Regions from separate parts of the Clostridium sp. 'White wine YQ' genome, predicted to be linked through region 1. Evidence: riboswitches for the same ligand, from Rfam matches in the RefSeq annotation. Region 1 holds a riboswitch; each other region holds the start of a gene.
The links. Region 1 has a riboswitch for S-adenosylmethionine ahead of PTZ02_RS16375 (O-acetylhomoserine aminocarboxypropyltransferase/cysteine synthase family protein). Riboswitches for the same ligand answer to the same signal wherever they lie in the genome.
Positions count from the first base shown of each region.

Region 1 (4,215 bases):
ATTATAAAAAATAAAAAATATATGCTAATTGGAACTGCATTACTAATATTAGTATGGTGGATTGTTAGCGATATATTAAGCAATGCAATTATATTGCCTTCTCCAAGAGAAACTCTAGATTCATTAGAGATTATAGTTAGTGATAAATCATTTGCTTATACATTAATGGCAACATTACAAAGGTGTATATTGGGATTTGTAATTTCTTTAATTTTTGCTTCAATAGTAGGAATAATTGCAGCCTTAAATAAGAAAATACTTGAGATGTTACAACCTACCATGGCACTTTTAGAGACTGTCCCTACTATGGCAATAATTGTACTTGCTCTAATTTGGCTTACAAATGAAAAAGCACCCATTTTACTTGCTTCAATCGTTGTATTTCCAGTTATCTATGAAGCAGTTATTCAAGGGATTGTTGGTATAGATAAAAGCGTAATTTCTATGACAAAGGTGTATAAGGTAGGAATAACTGATAGTATTAGATATATTTACATTCCAAGTATGGCTAAAAGTGTTTTTGGGGTGCTTTCATCAGTGATAGGATTGTGTTTAAAGATGGTTATAGGTGGTGAAGTGCTAGGACAACCTAACTATGGAGTAGGAACAAGTATTCAAATGGAAAAAATGCAGTTAAATACTGCAGGAGTTTTTAGTTGGATAGTAATTTTAGTTATTTTTGTTTTATTTATAGAATCTATAATTAAACTAATGACTAAAAGATGGAGGACTTTTAATTAATGAGTGATTTTTATTTGGAAAACGTGATAAAAGAGTTTGGTGATTTACGTGTCCTAGATGATATTTCTATAAAGTTTCAAGAAGAGAAGATAACATGTATATTAGGACCTTCTGGCTGTGGGAAAAGTACGTTGTTAAATATAATTTCAGGGATAGATAAGGATTACCAGGGAAATGTAGTTGGTTTTGATGAAAAAGAAATAAGTTTCGTTTTTCAAGAAGATAGATTAATACCTTGGCTTAAAACTAAGGATAATATAGAAATTGTTCTTAAAAAGAAGTATAAAATAGAAGAGAGAAAAGAATTAATATATAAGTACACTTCAATGATGGGTATAGATAAATATTTAAATTTCTATCCTAATGAGCTAAGTGGCGGAATGAAACAAAGAGTTAGTCTTGCAAGAGCTCTATCTTACGGTGGAGAAATAATTATCATGGATGAGCCATTTAAAACTATAGATGTAAAGAATAAAAATAAACTTATAAAAGATTTTAAGACAATACAAAATGAAGAAAAAAAGACAGTGATTTTTGTAACTCATGACATAGATGAATGTTTAGAGCTTGGAGACGAAATATATATATTAACAGATAAACCAACTAAAATTAAAAGAAAAGTGAATAGTAACATATCTAAAAAAGAAATACTAGAAATAGTTGAAATGGACTAATAAACTGTAATATCGTAAAAATGAGGATTGAGTTATGGAGAAAAAATTAATTAGAGAAAATATAATTAAAAAAAGAGATTTAATTGATGCAGGCATAAAAAAAATATATGATGTGAAAATTAAAGAACTTTTAATGAATTTTGATTTGTATAATCTATCAAACAGCATTTTTATTTTTGTAGGTTTTGGGAACGAAGTTGAAACAATGAATTTAATCAAAGATGCTTTAGAAAAAAATAAAAGAGTTTATGTTCCTAAGATTGATAACAAAAATAAAGAAATGAAGGTAATTAGAATTAAATCTATAGGTGAACTAAAACCTGGATTTTGGGGGATATTAGAACCAGAATCTAATGAGGAACTAAATGAAAAGTTAGATTTGATAATAATGCCAGGGGTAGCATTTACAAGAAGTGGAGAAAGGGTAGGATATGGAGGAGGATATTATGATAAGTTTTTGGAAAAAACGGATCTAAAGATTCCTAAAGTAGTACTCGCATTTTCGCTTCAAGTCTTAGAAGAATTACCACAAGAAAGCTTTGATATTAAGGTGAATTATATTATTACAGAGAATGAAATAATTGATTGTAAAACTCTATAAATATTTAATATAGAAATGCAATATTTTTCAAAAAAATAGTTGCATTTTATTTTTTTACCATTATAATATAATTAATTAAATAATCGATGGTCTTTTATCAAGAATGGTGGAGGGACTGGCCCTATGAAACCTAGCAACAGCTAACATTCATTAAGTTAGAATTGTGCTAAATCCTGCAGGTACAGAAATTTTCTTAGTTAAATTCTGGTTATCCTGATAGATAAGAGAAAGAGTAATTTTGCGTATATAATTATGCTTTATTAGCTATTTCTACTTATCTTATAGTAGAAATAGCTTTTTTTACTATAAGATAAGCAGCAGTAATGATGATAGCTGTTTATGTTTGGTAAGAGGCCACCTTATAATAAAAAGGGGGCTTTTTTTAATGAGTAAAAATTTTAGCTTGGGAACAATCGCAGTACAAGGAGGGTATAAGCCAAATCCAGGTGAACCAAGGGTTTTACCAATATTTCAAAGTACTAGTTACCAACAAGGAGATCCAGATCATGTTGCAAAATTATTTGGATTAGAAGCAGAAGGACATCTTTATACAAGAATAAGTAATCCAACTATAGCTGCCTACGAAGAAAAGTATGCAGCACTGCAAGGAGGCGTTGCAGCTGTAGCAACCTCCTCAGGTCAAGCAGCTATATTTTATGCAATAGCCAATATAGCTAAAGCAGGGGATCATATTATATCAACATCTGCTCTTTATGGGGGAACATTTAATTTATTCAATATTAACTTAAGAAAATTTGGTATTGATGTAACATTTGTAGATCCTGAAGCAAGTGAAGAGGAAATACTAGCCTTAGCTAAAGAAAATACAAAAGCTATATATGGAGAAATAATAGGGAATCCAGGCTTGAATATATTAGATTTAGATAAGTTTTCTAGGGTAGCAAAAAAAATTGGGGTGCCATTAATTGTAGATAATACAGTACCATCTCCATATTTGTGCAATCCATTTGAGTTTGGAGCTAATATAGTTGTTCACTCTACAACTAAATATTCAGACGGGCACGCTGTTGCAGTTGGGGGAATAATTGTAGATGGAGGAAATTTTGATTGGGCAAATGGAAAGTTTCCGGAATTCACAGAGCCTGATTCAAGTTATCATGGTATAAAATATATTGAGGCTTTTGGAAAAGCTGCATATGCAGTTAAGGCAAGAGTAACTTTATTAAGAGATTTAGGGGCGGCACCTAGTCCATTTAATGCATTTTTAACTAATTTAGGACTAGAGACTTTACACTTAAGAATGGAAAGACATTCGTTAAATGCATTAAAGTTAGCTGAATTTCTATCTCAGCATCCAAAGGTTTCTTGGGTTAACTATCCATACTTAGAAGGAAATTCTCAATATGAAAGAGCTCAAAAATACCTTAAGGGTGGAGCAAGTGGAGTACTTACGTTTGGTATTAAAGGAGGGGTAGAAGAAGGGAAGAAGCTTATTAAAAACTTAGAAATTGCGACCCTAGTTGTTAATTTAGGTGATGCAAGAACTTATATTTTACACCCAGCAAGTACAACTCATGCTCAGCTTTCAGAGGAGGAGCAAAAGGCAAGTGGAGTAAGTCCAGATCTTTTGAGAATCTCTGTTGGTATTGAAGATACAGAGGATTTAATAAGAGATTTTGAGCAGGCATTAAATTTACTATAATTACTATAAAATTTAATATTGTAGACAAGTAATTGTACGGAGGGGCTATATTATAATGGTTAGGATATCTTTATTAGGATATGGAGTGGTAGGAACAGGATTAATTGAATTATTAGAAAATAATAAAGACAAGTTAGAGAATATAGAAGTAGTGTCTATTTTAGTGAGAAGTTTTGAAAAGCATAAAAATAAAAAATTTAGTGAAATACTAACAACGGATATAGAAGAATTTTTTAGCAAAGATACAGACATAGTTGTTGAGGTGATGGGTGGAATAAATCCAGCATATGACTTTGTGAAAAGGGCTTTAAGCTTAGGGCGAAATGTTGTAACGGCAAATAAGGATTTGATAGCAGAGTATGGGGGAAAGCTAATTGACCTTGCAAGAAAAAAGGGTGTTAATCTAAAATTCGAAGCTTCAGTAGGAGGGGGTATTCCTTTACTTAAGCCTTTGCTTGAATCCTTGGAGGGAAATGAAATAAAAAGCATAACAGGTATACTGAATGGAACTACAAATTTTATATTAACTAAAATGA
Region 1 is NZ_JAQYUU010000007.1:117,902-122,116, reverse strand. Features, by position in the region: gene PTZ02_RS16390 (ABC transporter permease) at 1-741, shown strand, start outside; gene PTZ02_RS16395 (ABC transporter substrate-binding protein) at 1-14, shown strand, start outside; gene PTZ02_RS16385 (ABC transporter ATP-binding protein) at 741-1,415, shown strand; gene PTZ02_RS16380 (5-formyltetrahydrofolate cyclo-ligase) at 1,450-2,016, shown strand; SAM riboswitch class I at 2,108-2,243, shown strand; gene PTZ02_RS16375 (O-acetylhomoserine aminocarboxypropyltransferase/cysteine synthase family protein) at 2,402-3,679, shown strand; gene PTZ02_RS16370 (homoserine dehydrogenase) at 3,735-4,215, shown strand, end outside.

Region 2 (4,215 bases), on a different contig from region 1:
CCTTGTCTTACAACTAAAATATTTGCATACTTTTGAGCAAATTCTGAATCTGATTTTTCAGCTATCAATCCATTATCAGTTGGATTTAATCCTGCATCTAAAGCATAGTTTGCATTTATAACAGCTGCATCTACATCATCTAATGTTCTTGGTAATTGAGCTGCATCTAATTCTTTAAACTTGAAGTTCTTTGGATTTTCTGTAACATCTTTTGATGAAATTAATTCTCCATCTTTAACTTTGATTAAGTTGTTAGCTGCTAGTAATTTCAATGCTCTTGCTCCATTTGTAGCATCATTTGGAATAGCTATAGTCGCTCCATCTTTTAAATCATTTATTGATTTAGCTTTTTTAGAATATAAGGCCATTAATTCACTATGAACTTTAGTTACTGTTGCTAACTTATATCCTTTATTCTTCATTACTTCATCTAAATATGGTTGATGCTGGAAGAAGTTTGCGTCTAATTCCTTATCATTAAGTGCTGTATTTGGTGTATTATAATCATTAAATTCAACAACTTTTAAAGTGTATCCTTGTTTTTCAACTAATGGCTTAATAGCATTCACTATTTCTGCATGTGGTTTTGGTGTAACTCCTATTGTTATAGTTTTATCATCAGCTTTTTTTCCACAAGCTGCTAAGCTTAGAGCTAACGCTCCTACTAATACTAATGATAATAATCCTCTTTTTTTCATAATAAGTCCTCCCTGTTTTTATAATTAATATATCTATTTTACCTGTTTCTTATAAATAAAATTACCTAGGCTTTGTAATACTTGAACAAATACAATTAATACCACTACTGTATAAAACATTATCTGATTATCAAATCTATTATATCCATAATTAATAGCTGCACTTCCTAGGCCTCCGCCTCCTATTGCACCTGCCATTGCAGAGTATCCTACGATGCTTATAATCGTTAAAGTGATACCTAAAATTATACTTGGCATAGCTTCTTTAAGCATTACCTTGAAAATTATTTGAGTATTACTTGCCCCAAAAGATCTTGCTGCTTCAATTACTCCTTTATCAACCTCTCTAAGTGCTGACTCAATAACCCTTGCAACAAATGGTGCTGCTGATATAGTTAATGGAACAATAGCCCCCTTAATGCCTATAGTTGTCCCAACTATTGTTCTAGTAAAAGGAACTAGAACTACCATTAAAATAATAAATGGTAAACTTCTTAATATGTTAATTATTCCGTCTAATATACTATATAAAACCTTATTAGGCTTTAATCCATCAGGTGCAGTAATTATCATTATAATTGCTGGAATAAATCCAATTATTATAGCAAATAATGTAGAAAAAAACGTCATTATAAGTGTCTCTTCAATTGCCGGCAATAATATACTTTCCCACATTTATAGCACCTCCCAGCTGATATTTTCATTCTTTAAGTATTCAACTACTTTTTCTTTATATTCACTATTTACATTTATAACTAAGCTACCTAACACATCATCTCTAAATTTTTCAAGTTTGCCCCATACTATAGAAAAGTCTATATTAAGTTCTCTTGCCATCTTAGTAATTAATGAATTCTCACTTAAATCTCTTGGGAAGAATAGTCTGATATTTACACCAACTTCCGGAAGAGTTTCCTCTTCTTCTTCTCCTAAGAATTTCTTTAAACTTAGTCCTGGTCTTAAGAATAGTTCTTCTGCATTTCCTTCTGCCCTAATTACTCCACCTTCTAGAAGCGCAACTTTTTCACATATTTCTTTAACTACTTCCATTTGGTGAGTAACTACTACTATTGTGATGCCTAATTCTTTATTAATTTTTAATAATAAAGATAGAATATCCTTTGTCATCTTAGGATCTAGTGCTGATGTTGCCTCATCACATAATAATATCTTAGGATCTAAAACCAATGCTCTTGCTATTGCAACTCTTTGTTTTTGCCCCCCGCTTAATTGAGATGGCTTACTCTTTTCTTTTTCTCTAAGCCCTACTAAATCTAATAGTTTATATACCTTTTCTTTAATATCTGCCTTACTGTATCCCCAAACTTCTAAAGGAAGTGCTACATTGTCAAATACATTTTTTGTTTGTAACAAATTGAAATTTTGAAATATCATCCCCAAATTTTTTCTAAATTCCCTAATTTCCTTAGTTGAAAGTTCTGAAACTTCTTGTCCCATAACTGTTAAACTTCCAGAGTCATAAGTTTCTAATCCATTGATGCATCTTAATAGAGTAGATTTCCCTGCCCCAGAGTGGCCTATAAGACCATAAATTTGTCCTTCTTCAATATTTAATTTAATATCTTTAAGTACTTCTGTTTCATTAAAACTTTTGCTTAAGCCTTTAATTTGAATCATTAAGCTACCTCCACATGTCCTTTGTTTATCCGGATAAATAAAAAGCGCTTGGGAATAAACCCAAGCGCTGAAAAATAGCCACTGCAATTTACTCCCTTATCTCTCAGTTAAAAAATAACTGCAGGAATTAGCACCATACACAAGTTAAATGGAACCTATGTTGGTTGCCGGGCTTCACAGGGCCAGTCCCTCCACCGCTCACGATAAGAATTCGTTAATATTAATTTGTCTGCTATTACTATAATATAAATATTAATTAAATGCAATAAGAAATGTTTAATTTTTTAGAAGTTTTTAATTTTTAAGCGAAATTTTTAAATTTTATAAATGAATACCTTTAAAATTTTAAAACTTTCATTTTTATGTTTATTATGTTTATGCTATCACTTTTGAGACAATTATAGCTATAGATATTAGTAATCCAGCAACCACAATAGCCACCGCTAAATTTCCTTTTTCTAATTCTTTATTGAAATCAGCTGGTATTATTTTGTCAAAAATAATATATCCAATCAACATAATAACTATACCAACAAGTCCGAACAAAACACTCAAACCAACATTTACTAATACGTCCATAAATAATCCCCCTTAAAATAATATAATTTAATTCTAATATAAATTCCTTCCAATTTCTAGGTTTTTTTATTATATATCTATCTATATTGAAATTTTATCCTTCAATTTATCAAAGGTTCCTTCACCAACTCTATCAATTTTTTTCAGTTCCTCGATAGATTTAAAGCCTCCATTTTTTTCTCTATATTCTATTATTTTTCCTGCCATTACTTTCCCTACACCAGGTAATGTATCTAGCTCAGCCTCAGTTGCTGTATTGATATTAATTGTTCCATCTTGAGATTTTCCAGATTGCAATGAGGATGCCAATGATCCTTGTGTGTTTTGTGCTTTATTATCAATATTTCCTATAACAATACACTCATGATTTTGAAGTTCCTTGGCTAAATTTATATTCTTTGTATCAGCTTTCTCTGTTAATCCACCAGCTTCTGCGATTAGATCTTTAATAATCGATCCTTTCTCCATTATATATACTTCCGGCTTTTTAATTTCCCCTTTAATTTCAACAACTATGTTTCCACTATTATTTGTTGTAGTCGTAGTTTTATTGTCATTTGAAGTCTCTTCTACAAACATACCTTCCACTTCTTTATCCGATAAAGGCTTTGGGATATTTATATATGTATATATTCCCGCAACTAAGGTTAGAACTATTAATAGTATTACGATTCCTATTAGTTTTTCTTTCCTTGTAATTCTCATGTTTTCCTCCTTAAATTTTAATATATAATTAATTATTGACAAAAACACCTCATTTATATAGTAATTTGACCACATTTTTGTTATACTTATTTTTATGAAATATGACATAATGGGGGATATTATGAGAAAAATTTCTTATTTTTTACTATTGATGATTTCTTTTACATTAATATTTAATAAAAATGTAAGCGCAGCTCCTTCTGTTCCTGATTTAGAAGCTGATGGTGTAGTACTAATGGATGCAACTACAGGAAAAATTCTATACAGTAAGAATAGTGAGAAATCACTTGCACCAGCTTCTACTACAAAAGTAATGACTGCTTTATTGGTTTTAAGAAATTCAAAGCTTGATGAAAAAGTTACCATAACCAAAAGTGCTACTGCAGTTGATGGAACAAGAATCGGTCTAATAGAAGGTGAAGTATTTACCGTTAAGGATTTACTATATGGAATGCTCTTACTTTCGGCTAATGATTGTGCTGAAGCACTAGCTGAACATGTCTCTGGTTCAAAAGATGCATTTGTTGAACTTATGAATAAAACAGCTAAAGAATTAGGTGCGAATAATACTACTTTTGTAAATCCTTCTGGACTT
Region 2 is NZ_JAQYUU010000001.1:2,267,911-2,272,125, forward strand. Features, by position in the region: gene PTZ02_RS11270 (MetQ/NlpA family ABC transporter substrate-binding protein) at 1-698, opposite strand, end outside; gene PTZ02_RS11275 (methionine ABC transporter permease) at 732-1,373, opposite strand; gene PTZ02_RS11280 (methionine ABC transporter ATP-binding protein) at 1,374-2,336, opposite strand; SAM riboswitch class I at 2,430-2,546, opposite strand; gene PTZ02_RS11285 (DUF350 domain-containing protein) at 2,712-2,915, opposite strand; gene PTZ02_RS11290 (helix-hairpin-helix domain-containing protein) at 2,997-3,620, opposite strand; gene PTZ02_RS11295 (D-alanyl-D-alanine carboxypeptidase family protein) at 3,742-4,215, shown strand, end outside.
Region 2: it holds a riboswitch for S-adenosylmethionine, as region 1 does, so the genes downstream of both, PTZ02_RS11280 (methionine ABC transporter ATP-binding protein) here and PTZ02_RS16375 (O-acetylhomoserine aminocarboxypropyltransferase/cysteine synthase family protein) in region 1, are expected to answer to the same signal.

Region 3 (4,215 bases), on a different contig from region 1:
TACCTTCTTTTCTAAAGGAAAGCAAGCTAGTGTGGCAACTGACTTTGGAACATTTACAGAGGAAATAAGGGATAATATAAGAGACTCTGAGGTAATACTACTAGAGAGCAATCATGATATTGAGATGTTAAAGTATGGACCATATCCTTATGTTCTAAAAAGAAGAATTTTAAGTGAAATAGGCCATTTATCAAATGAAGATTGTGGCAAAGCTATAGTAGATTTATTTTCTAATGGAAAGCTTAAGAATTTATTTTTAGGTCACTTAAGTAATACAAATAATCACCCTGATTTAGCATATCAAACAGTAATTAATGTACTTAATGAGAACAATATTAAGGTAAATGTAGATCTTGGAGTAGCAATTGCTGAAAGGCATAGACCAAGTAATTATATAGAATTCTAAAAGGAGAGAAAACTATATGGATAACAAAATATTAGCATGTGAGGAACATATAGACGAAGCTTTAGATGAATTCATTGTAGAGAAAGAAACATTTCCAATCTTGGAGAAGGTTCAAGAAGGAGTATGTAGTTTTTGTGAAAAAGATGCAAGCTATTCCTTGGAAAAACAGGGATAACTTGCTATTACATATAAGCTTTAGTATAATTTTTCATAGGGTTTTGGTCGTAATAGTTGATTAAGTTCATAAAAGCCTTATAATAAACATAATTAAAGAAGAGGAGAAGATAAAATGAGTCTTTACAAACAATGGACCGACATGGTTGTAGAATATGTTAAAACAAGAGGAGAAGAAGCTTTTTGGGAAGAATATAGTGACATAGAAACTAGAATTTACAAAAAGTTACTAGCTAACCACAATGAAGTAGTCAAAATAAGCATAGAAGCTTTGGCTAAAGAATTTAATGCATCTAATGAGTTTGTAATGGGATTTGTGGATGGTGTTAATGATAGTTTAAAGACTCCATTTGATTTAGAAAAAGTTACTGCAGAGGAAGAATTAACTTTTGATATAGATTTTGAGAACTTATACTTTAATATGTTAGATGCTAAGGCTGAGTATTTGTATGAGTTACCACAATGGGATGGAATTTTCTCTGTTGAAAAGAGAGAAGAAATAGCTAGAAAATACAAAGATTCTAAAACAGTAAGAAACGAAAACAAAATTGGAAGAAATGATCCTTGTCCATGCGGAAGCGGAAAGAAATACAAGAAGTGCTGTGGAGCAGGAAAATAACATAAAGATAATTATAAATTAGGAATCCTTTAAAGGGATTCCTAATTTTTTTTAATTTATTATGGTGATATAATATTATTTAGGAGGGGATAGTTATGGATAGTAGTATAGCTTATGTTAAAGAGAAAAAAATTGAGAGAGTAATAGATGCACTAAATAAAAATAATATGAACGGATACCTTGTAAATTCGAAGGATGAGTTAATTGATAAAATCAAGGAACTTGTTAAAGAAGGTTCTAAAGTAGCTTGTGGTGGTTCAATGACACTTTTTGAAACAGGGGTAATAGAACACTTAAGAAGTAATAGATATGATTTTTTAGATAGATATGAAGAAGGTTTAACAGGAGAAGAAATAAAAAATATATTTAGACAATCATTTTTTAGTGATGCATATTTTGCTAGCTCTAATGCAATAACTGAAAGTGGTGAAATATATAACGTTGATGGGAATGGTAATAGAGTAGCAGCTATATTATATGGACCAGATAAGGTAATAATAGTAGCTGGAATTAATAAAATAGTTAAGGACTTAGATGAAGCAATAAAGAGAAATAGGGCAGTTTCAGCTCCGGCAAATGCAAAGAGACTTAACAAAGCAACTCCTTGTACTAGGGTTGGTTATTGCATGGATTGTAAATCACCAGATAGGATATGTAGAGAATATACAGTGATAAAAAGCCAAGGGGATAAGGATAGAATCCATGTGATTTTCTTAAATGAGGAACTTGGATATTAGAAATAAATTTAAAATATATATCTTAAGTTTCATAAAAAGGTTTGACAAAAAAACCAAAAGGTGTATATAATACTTATAAATTAAATAATAATTTTATAATCTTATCACGAGAGGTGGAGGGACTGGCCCTATGAAGCCCAGCAACCAGCGTAGGTTCCATTTAACTTATGTATTGGTGCTAATTCCTGCAGTTTTAATTAACTGGTAGATGAGAATAGATTTCTGTTGCTGTTTATCACAATGTCAGGGTTTATTCTCTGGCATTTTTTATTTTCCAAAAATATTAAGGGGGCATTATATATGTGTGGAGAGTGTGAAAAAAACGTATTAAGATTTGAAACGACAGCAGTACATGGAGATAAAGGATTTGATCCACTAACAGGGTCAATAAGTTTTCCAATTTATCAAACGGCTACCTTCAAACATGGTGGTTTAAATGAAAGTACTGGATATGATTACTCTAGACTTCAAAATCCTACGAGAGAAGAAGTAGAGAGTACGGTTGCTAAGTTAGAGGGAGCTAAATGGGGCATAGGTTTTTCTACAGGGGTAGCAGCCATAACAGCTATAATTAATTTGTTTAAGGCAGGAGATCATATTATTGTTTCAGATGATTTATATGGAGGTACCTTTAGATTATTTAGAGATATTTATGAACCTTTTGGAATTCAACATACATTTGTTGATACTACAGATCTAAATGATGTAATAAATAATATTAAAGAAAATACTAAAGCAATTTTTGTTGAAACTCCATCAAATCCTATGATGAAGGTTGCTGATATAAAAGCTATAGTTGAAATTGCAAAAGAAAAGGGAATTAAGGTAATCGTAGATAATACGTTTTTAACACCATATTTCCAAAAACCATTAAGCTTAGGTGCTGATATTGTAGTTCATAGTGGAACTAAATTTTTAGGAGGACACAATGATACATTAGCAGGATTCATAGCAACAAATGATGAGGAAATAGATGAAAAATTAAGATTTTATCATAAATCTACTGGGGCAACATTATCACCATTTGATTCATGGCTTTTATTAAGAGGTATTAAGACTCTTCATATAAGAATGGAGAAAAGCCAAGAAAATGCAATAAAAATCGCTGAATTCTTAAAGAAGCATCCAAAGGTAGAAGAGGTATTTTATGTGGGACTCCCAGAATCTAAGGGATATGAAATATCTAAAAAACAATCTACTGGCTTTGGAGCAATGATTTCATTTAAAGTTAAAGATGTGGAGGATGTAGCAAAGGTATTAAAGAAAGTAAAGGTTATAACTTTTGCTGAAAGCTTAGGGGGAGTAGAAAGCTTGATTACATATCCTCAAACTCAAACACATGCAGAGGTTCCAGATGAAATAAAAGAAAAGCTTGGGGTAACAAAAACGCTTCTTAGACTTTCTGTTGGAATTGAGAATGTTAATGATTTAATTGAAGATTTAGAATATGCATTGGGGTGATATAAATGAGATTTGGAACAAAATTAATTCATAATGGCAACGAAATAGATGAAGAAACTGGGGCATTAAGTATACCAATATATCAAGCATCAACTTATCATCAAAGAGATATCGATAACTTTGGGAAGTATGATTATTCAAGAAGTGGAAATCCTACAAGAGAAGCATTAGAAAACACTATAGCACAGCTTGAAAATGGATATAAGGGATTTGCTTTTTCATCTGGAATGGCAGCCACTTCATCAGTTTTATCAATATTTTCTGCAGGAGATCACATAGTAATTTGTGAAGATGTTTATGGGGGAACTTATAGAATAACTACTAAAGTTTTAAGCAGATTCAATATAGAATTTACTTTTGTAGATGCTTCTGATGTAGAGAATATAAGAAAAGCTATTAAAGAAAATACAAAAGCAATATTTTTAGAGACACCTTCAAATCCATTATTAAAGATAACTGACTTAAAAGGTGCTATCTCAATAGCAAAAGAAAAGGACATACTTGTTATAGTAGATAATACTTTTATGTCACCATATCTTCAAAAACCTTTAGACTTAGGAGCAGATATTGTGGTACATAGTGCAACTAAATTTATAGGTGGGCATAGTGATGTAGTTGGTGGTTTAGCAGTAGCAAAAAATAAGGACTTAGCAGATAGAATATATGCAATTCAAAATTCTTTCGGGGCGATATTAGGACCACAGGATTGCTGGTTATTACTTAGGGGAATTAAAACCCTTAAAGTAAGACTAGATGCACATCAAGAAACAGCCGGAAAACTCTCTAAGTGGTTAAGTGAAAAAGAACAAGTTGAAGAG
Region 3 is NZ_JAQYUU010000011.1:53,155-57,369, forward strand. Features, by position in the region: gene PTZ02_RS18710 (MBL fold metallo-hydrolase) at 1-406, shown strand, start outside; gene PTZ02_RS18715 (CxxH/CxxC protein) at 423-581, shown strand; gene PTZ02_RS18720 (SEC-C metal-binding domain-containing protein) at 696-1,199, shown strand; gene PTZ02_RS18725 (lactate utilization protein) at 1,295-1,936, shown strand; SAM riboswitch class I at 2,035-2,151, shown strand; gene PTZ02_RS18730 (trans-sulfuration enzyme family protein) at 2,237-3,397, shown strand; gene PTZ02_RS18735 (trans-sulfuration enzyme family protein) at 3,403-4,215, shown strand, end outside.
Region 3: it holds a riboswitch for S-adenosylmethionine, as region 1 does, so the genes downstream of both, PTZ02_RS18730 (trans-sulfuration enzyme family protein) here and PTZ02_RS16375 (O-acetylhomoserine aminocarboxypropyltransferase/cysteine synthase family protein) in region 1, are expected to answer to the same signal.

Region 4 (4,215 bases), on a different contig from region 1:
ATGGGACCAATACGGAGAGGACTATATTCCATTATGGGTTGCAGATATGGATTTTAAATCGCCAGATACAATAATAAAAGCCTTAAATAATAGAATTGAGCATGGTATATTTGGATATACCAAACCTGATAAAGAGCTAGTAGAAACTATAGTAGAACATTTTAAGAGGGAATATAATACAGAGATAAAAGAATCATGGATAGTATGGCTTCCAAGCATCGTGCCAACTATAAATGTAGTATGTCAGATGATTGAGGGCTCTGTAATGATAAATACACCGGTATACCCTAACATAAGAAAAGCACCTGTAAATGTTAATAGGGAAGTAATTGAAGTTCCATTAAAGAGAGAACAGGGTAAGTATACTTTTGATTTTGAAGAAATGGAAAAATCGATAAGAGAGGATACTAAACTATTTATATTATGCAATCCACATAATCCTGTAGGAAGAGTTTTTTCTAAAGAGGAGTTAGAGGATTTAGCAGAGTTTTGTGAAAGGCATGAGCTAATCCTATGTTCTGATGAAATACATTGTCAGCTTATATTTGAAGGAAAACATATTCCACTAGTGTCACTTGGAGATAAAGTATCTCAAGGTATAACTCTTATGAGCCCAGGAAAAACATATAATCTTCCTGGAATACCAATAGCCTTTGGGGTTATACCAAACACAGAATTAAGAAAAAAGTTTCTTAGAGCATCAGAAGGATTGCTACCGCATCCAGGAGTTTTAAACTATGTTGTATGTAAAGAAGCATATAAAAATGGAGAGCCTTGGAGAAAAGAATTATTAGAATATCTAAAAGGAAATTTAGAATTTTTAGAGTGCGAATTTAAAAGCAGATTGCCAGAATTAAAATTAACTCCGGTGGAAGGAACGTATTTGCTTTGGATAGATTTTAGAGAAACAGGCATTAAGGATCCATATAAGTTTCTATATAAAAAGGCTAAAGTTATTCTTTCAGATGGAAAGGATTTTGGTGAAGAAGGATTTTTAAGGCTTAACTTTGGATGTAGAAGAGATACATTAGTTAGAGCTTTGGATAGAATTGAAAAAGCCTTGAGGGAAAATGAAAAAAATAGTTGAGATTAAATAAGGGAACTCAGCAAATACTGAATTCCCTTTATATTTAGACATAAGTTTCTGTTATTTGATTTCAGAGATAATATTTCCATCTTTGTCTAGCAGCACGTAGGTAGCAGTTGAATTTTCACTTGGAAGGTTAAATACTGCAAAATCTTTTCCATTTGATATTTCTGCTTCTTCCGTTGTTGAATTTGAGGTTATTTTGATTTTATTGACATTAGTATTTGAAAAATCTCCAAATACTATAAAGTATTTTCCTATAGTTTTAGTATTAATTTTAGTAGTTGACTCATATTGTTTAGTAGGAACAAACCTATTATAAAGGAATTTATGTCTATCAAATTCAATAATACCAGTTGAATTTTGGGACTCATAAATACCAATGATATTATCGTTTGTTGATATTATTTTATCGACTTTTATAGACTTATCATCAAATTTTTTAGAAGTAGTTTTTGTAATAGAATCTATAGGTGTATCTGTTGCAATGCTTTCACTCATAACTCCACCTAAATAAACTATGATTAATATTGATATTATTGCAAAGCTGTTTAATAGTAGTTTAATGTTTATCTTTTTTGACCCTTTAGTGCCTTCTGAATCTTTATGTTTATTTTTTTCGCTCATATATAAACCCTTCCTGTAGTTAAGTAATAAGTATATTATATCAGTATTGTAAGAATAAAAAAATATTTACAATATTATCATGATAGTGTATAATTTATTCAAACTTATCTAGAGTGGTGGAGGGACTGGCCCAATGAAACCCAGCAACCTATAAGTTATCATTTGACTTAGTGGGTGCTAATTCCTGCAGTGTTTAACTGGAAGATAAGGATATTATTTGGGGAAATCGCGTTATATAAACCTAAAGGTAATATCCTTTAGGTTTTTATTTTTTAAGGGGGTATTTATATGTTTATTAAGGATATTTTTGAGAGTAGGAAGGTAGTTTATTCTTTTGAGATCTTTCCACCAAAGACTACATCTTCACTTGAAACAATATACACAACACTAGAAAATCTTGGGGAATTAAAACCAGACTTTATATCAGTAACCTACGGAGCTGGTGGGAGTACAGTAGATAATAAAACTACACAATTATCTTCACTAATTAAGAATAAATATGGTATTGAGGCACTTGCACACTTAACCTGCATTGGATCAACAAAAGAAGATATCAATAATATTCTAAATGACTTGAAGAAGAATAATATTAATAATATCCTTGCACTTAGAGGAGATATTCCAATAGGTCAAACTAATAATGGGGAATTTTCCTATGCTTATGAATTAGTTAATCACATTAAAGATCAAGGAGATTTTGGGGTCAGTGCTGCTTGTTATCCAGAAGGGCATATAGAATGCAGGAATTTAGAGCTTGATATAGAGAGACTTAAGCAAAAGGTAGATAATGGTGCTGAACACTTAGTTTCTCAGTTGTTTTTTAATAATGAAATATTTTATAATTTTCTTGATAGAGCAGATAAAGAAGGAATCAATGTTCCTATTGAAGCAGGAATAATGCCAGTAGTGAATAAAAAGCAAATCGAGAGAATTAGCAGCCTTTGTGGTGCGCAGTTACCAGCTAAATTCTTAAGAATGATGGACAAATATGAGCATAACCCTGAAGCTTTAAGAGATGCAGGAATAGCATATGCAGTAGAGCAGATAGTTGATCTATTATCATCAGGAGTTAGGGGTATACACTTATATACAATGAATAATCCATTAGTAGCAAGAAGAATAACAGAAAATATAGGAACTATAATTACTACATTAAATGAAAAGGCAGTTATTTAAAAGGAGGAAACAAAATGGAAAAAGTAGAAAGTTTTGAGTTAGATCATAGAATAGTAAAGGCACCTTATATTAGAAAAGCTAAGACTCTAGATGGTAGTTTAGGGGACAAGGTAACTAAATTCGATTTAAGATTTACACAACCTAATAAGGAAGCTATCCCAACAGCTTCAATTCATGGATTAGAACATCTTTTAGCAGGTCTTTTAAGAGAAGAATTAGATGGAATAATTGATTTATCTCCAATGGGATGCAGAACAGGATTCTATCTAATAGTTTGGGGAGATAGAGAACCTGTAGAAGTTAAACCAGCTTTAGAAGCAGCACTTAAAAAAGTATTAGTTGCAGATGAGATTCCAGCAAGAAATGAAATTCAATGTGGTAACTATAGAGATCTATCACTTTTTGGTGCAAAAGAATATGCTAAAAAAGTTTTAGAAACTGGTTTTTCTCTAAATGTATTCGGTGAATAAATAATATAGAGACTTAAGGTATTTAAATGCCTTAAGTCTTTTATTTTAAAATATTTTATTCTTTTTTAAGAAAGCTAAAATATATAGAACAATGGACAAGGAAATGTATGCAGTAATTCCTAATATACTTTTTAAGTATAGAGCATATGAATTGCTATTTATATAAATCGCAAAGAAAACAAAAGCCAACAATAAAAATGAAAATATATATAATGATGCTCTAATACTGTTTTTATTTGTTTTACTTATTTTAATTAATTTAGGAAAACTCAAATCTGTTTTCGTTTTTATTTGATAACTTAATAAAAGAATAAGTGAACTTGAAATAAGAATCCAACCTATCTCTTTTACGTCAAATGTTTGGACTGAGTGAATTAACTTATTAGTTATAGTAAGTCCAAAAATAAAAATTGTAAATAAACATGTAAGTTTAAGAGAATCAAGGAAAGCTTGGGTTTCTCTCTCATCTTTTTCTTTAATAAATAACTCTACAGCAAAGTTAACTATAATACAAATAATTGCTAGTCCTATGATTATTAAATACTTATTCATCTTCCACATCCTCCTGTAATAATTCAAAGATATCATCAACTCTTTTATCAAAATATTGAGCTATTTTAAAGGCTAATTTTAATGATGGATTAAAGGTTCCACGTTCAATTTCTAGTATTGTTCCTCTAGACACATCTACATCTTCTGCAAGCTTTTCTTGTGTTATATTTTTTTCAGCTCTTAAAACCTTCAAATTAGTTTTGAATATTTTAGACTTAGCCATTTTTAGTTACCTCCGGTAAGTTTTGGTATAAATTGATTGTATTATATATAATATAAAATGTCAAATATATAATACATTTT
Region 4 is NZ_JAQYUU010000001.1:423,947-428,161, forward strand. Features, by position in the region: gene PTZ02_RS01970 (MalY/PatB family protein) at 1-1,087, shown strand, start outside; gene PTZ02_RS01975 (hypothetical protein) at 1,148-1,714, opposite strand; SAM riboswitch class I at 1,816-1,925, shown strand; gene metF (methylenetetrahydrofolate reductase [NAD(P)H]) at 2,003-2,890, shown strand; gene PTZ02_RS01985 (S-ribosylhomocysteine lyase) at 2,905-3,360, shown strand; gene PTZ02_RS01990 (hypothetical protein) at 3,406-3,912, opposite strand; gene PTZ02_RS01995 (helix-turn-helix transcriptional regulator) at 3,905-4,135, opposite strand.
Region 4: it holds a riboswitch for S-adenosylmethionine, as region 1 does, so the genes downstream of both, metF (methylenetetrahydrofolate reductase [NAD(P)H]) here and PTZ02_RS16375 (O-acetylhomoserine aminocarboxypropyltransferase/cysteine synthase family protein) in region 1, are expected to answer to the same signal.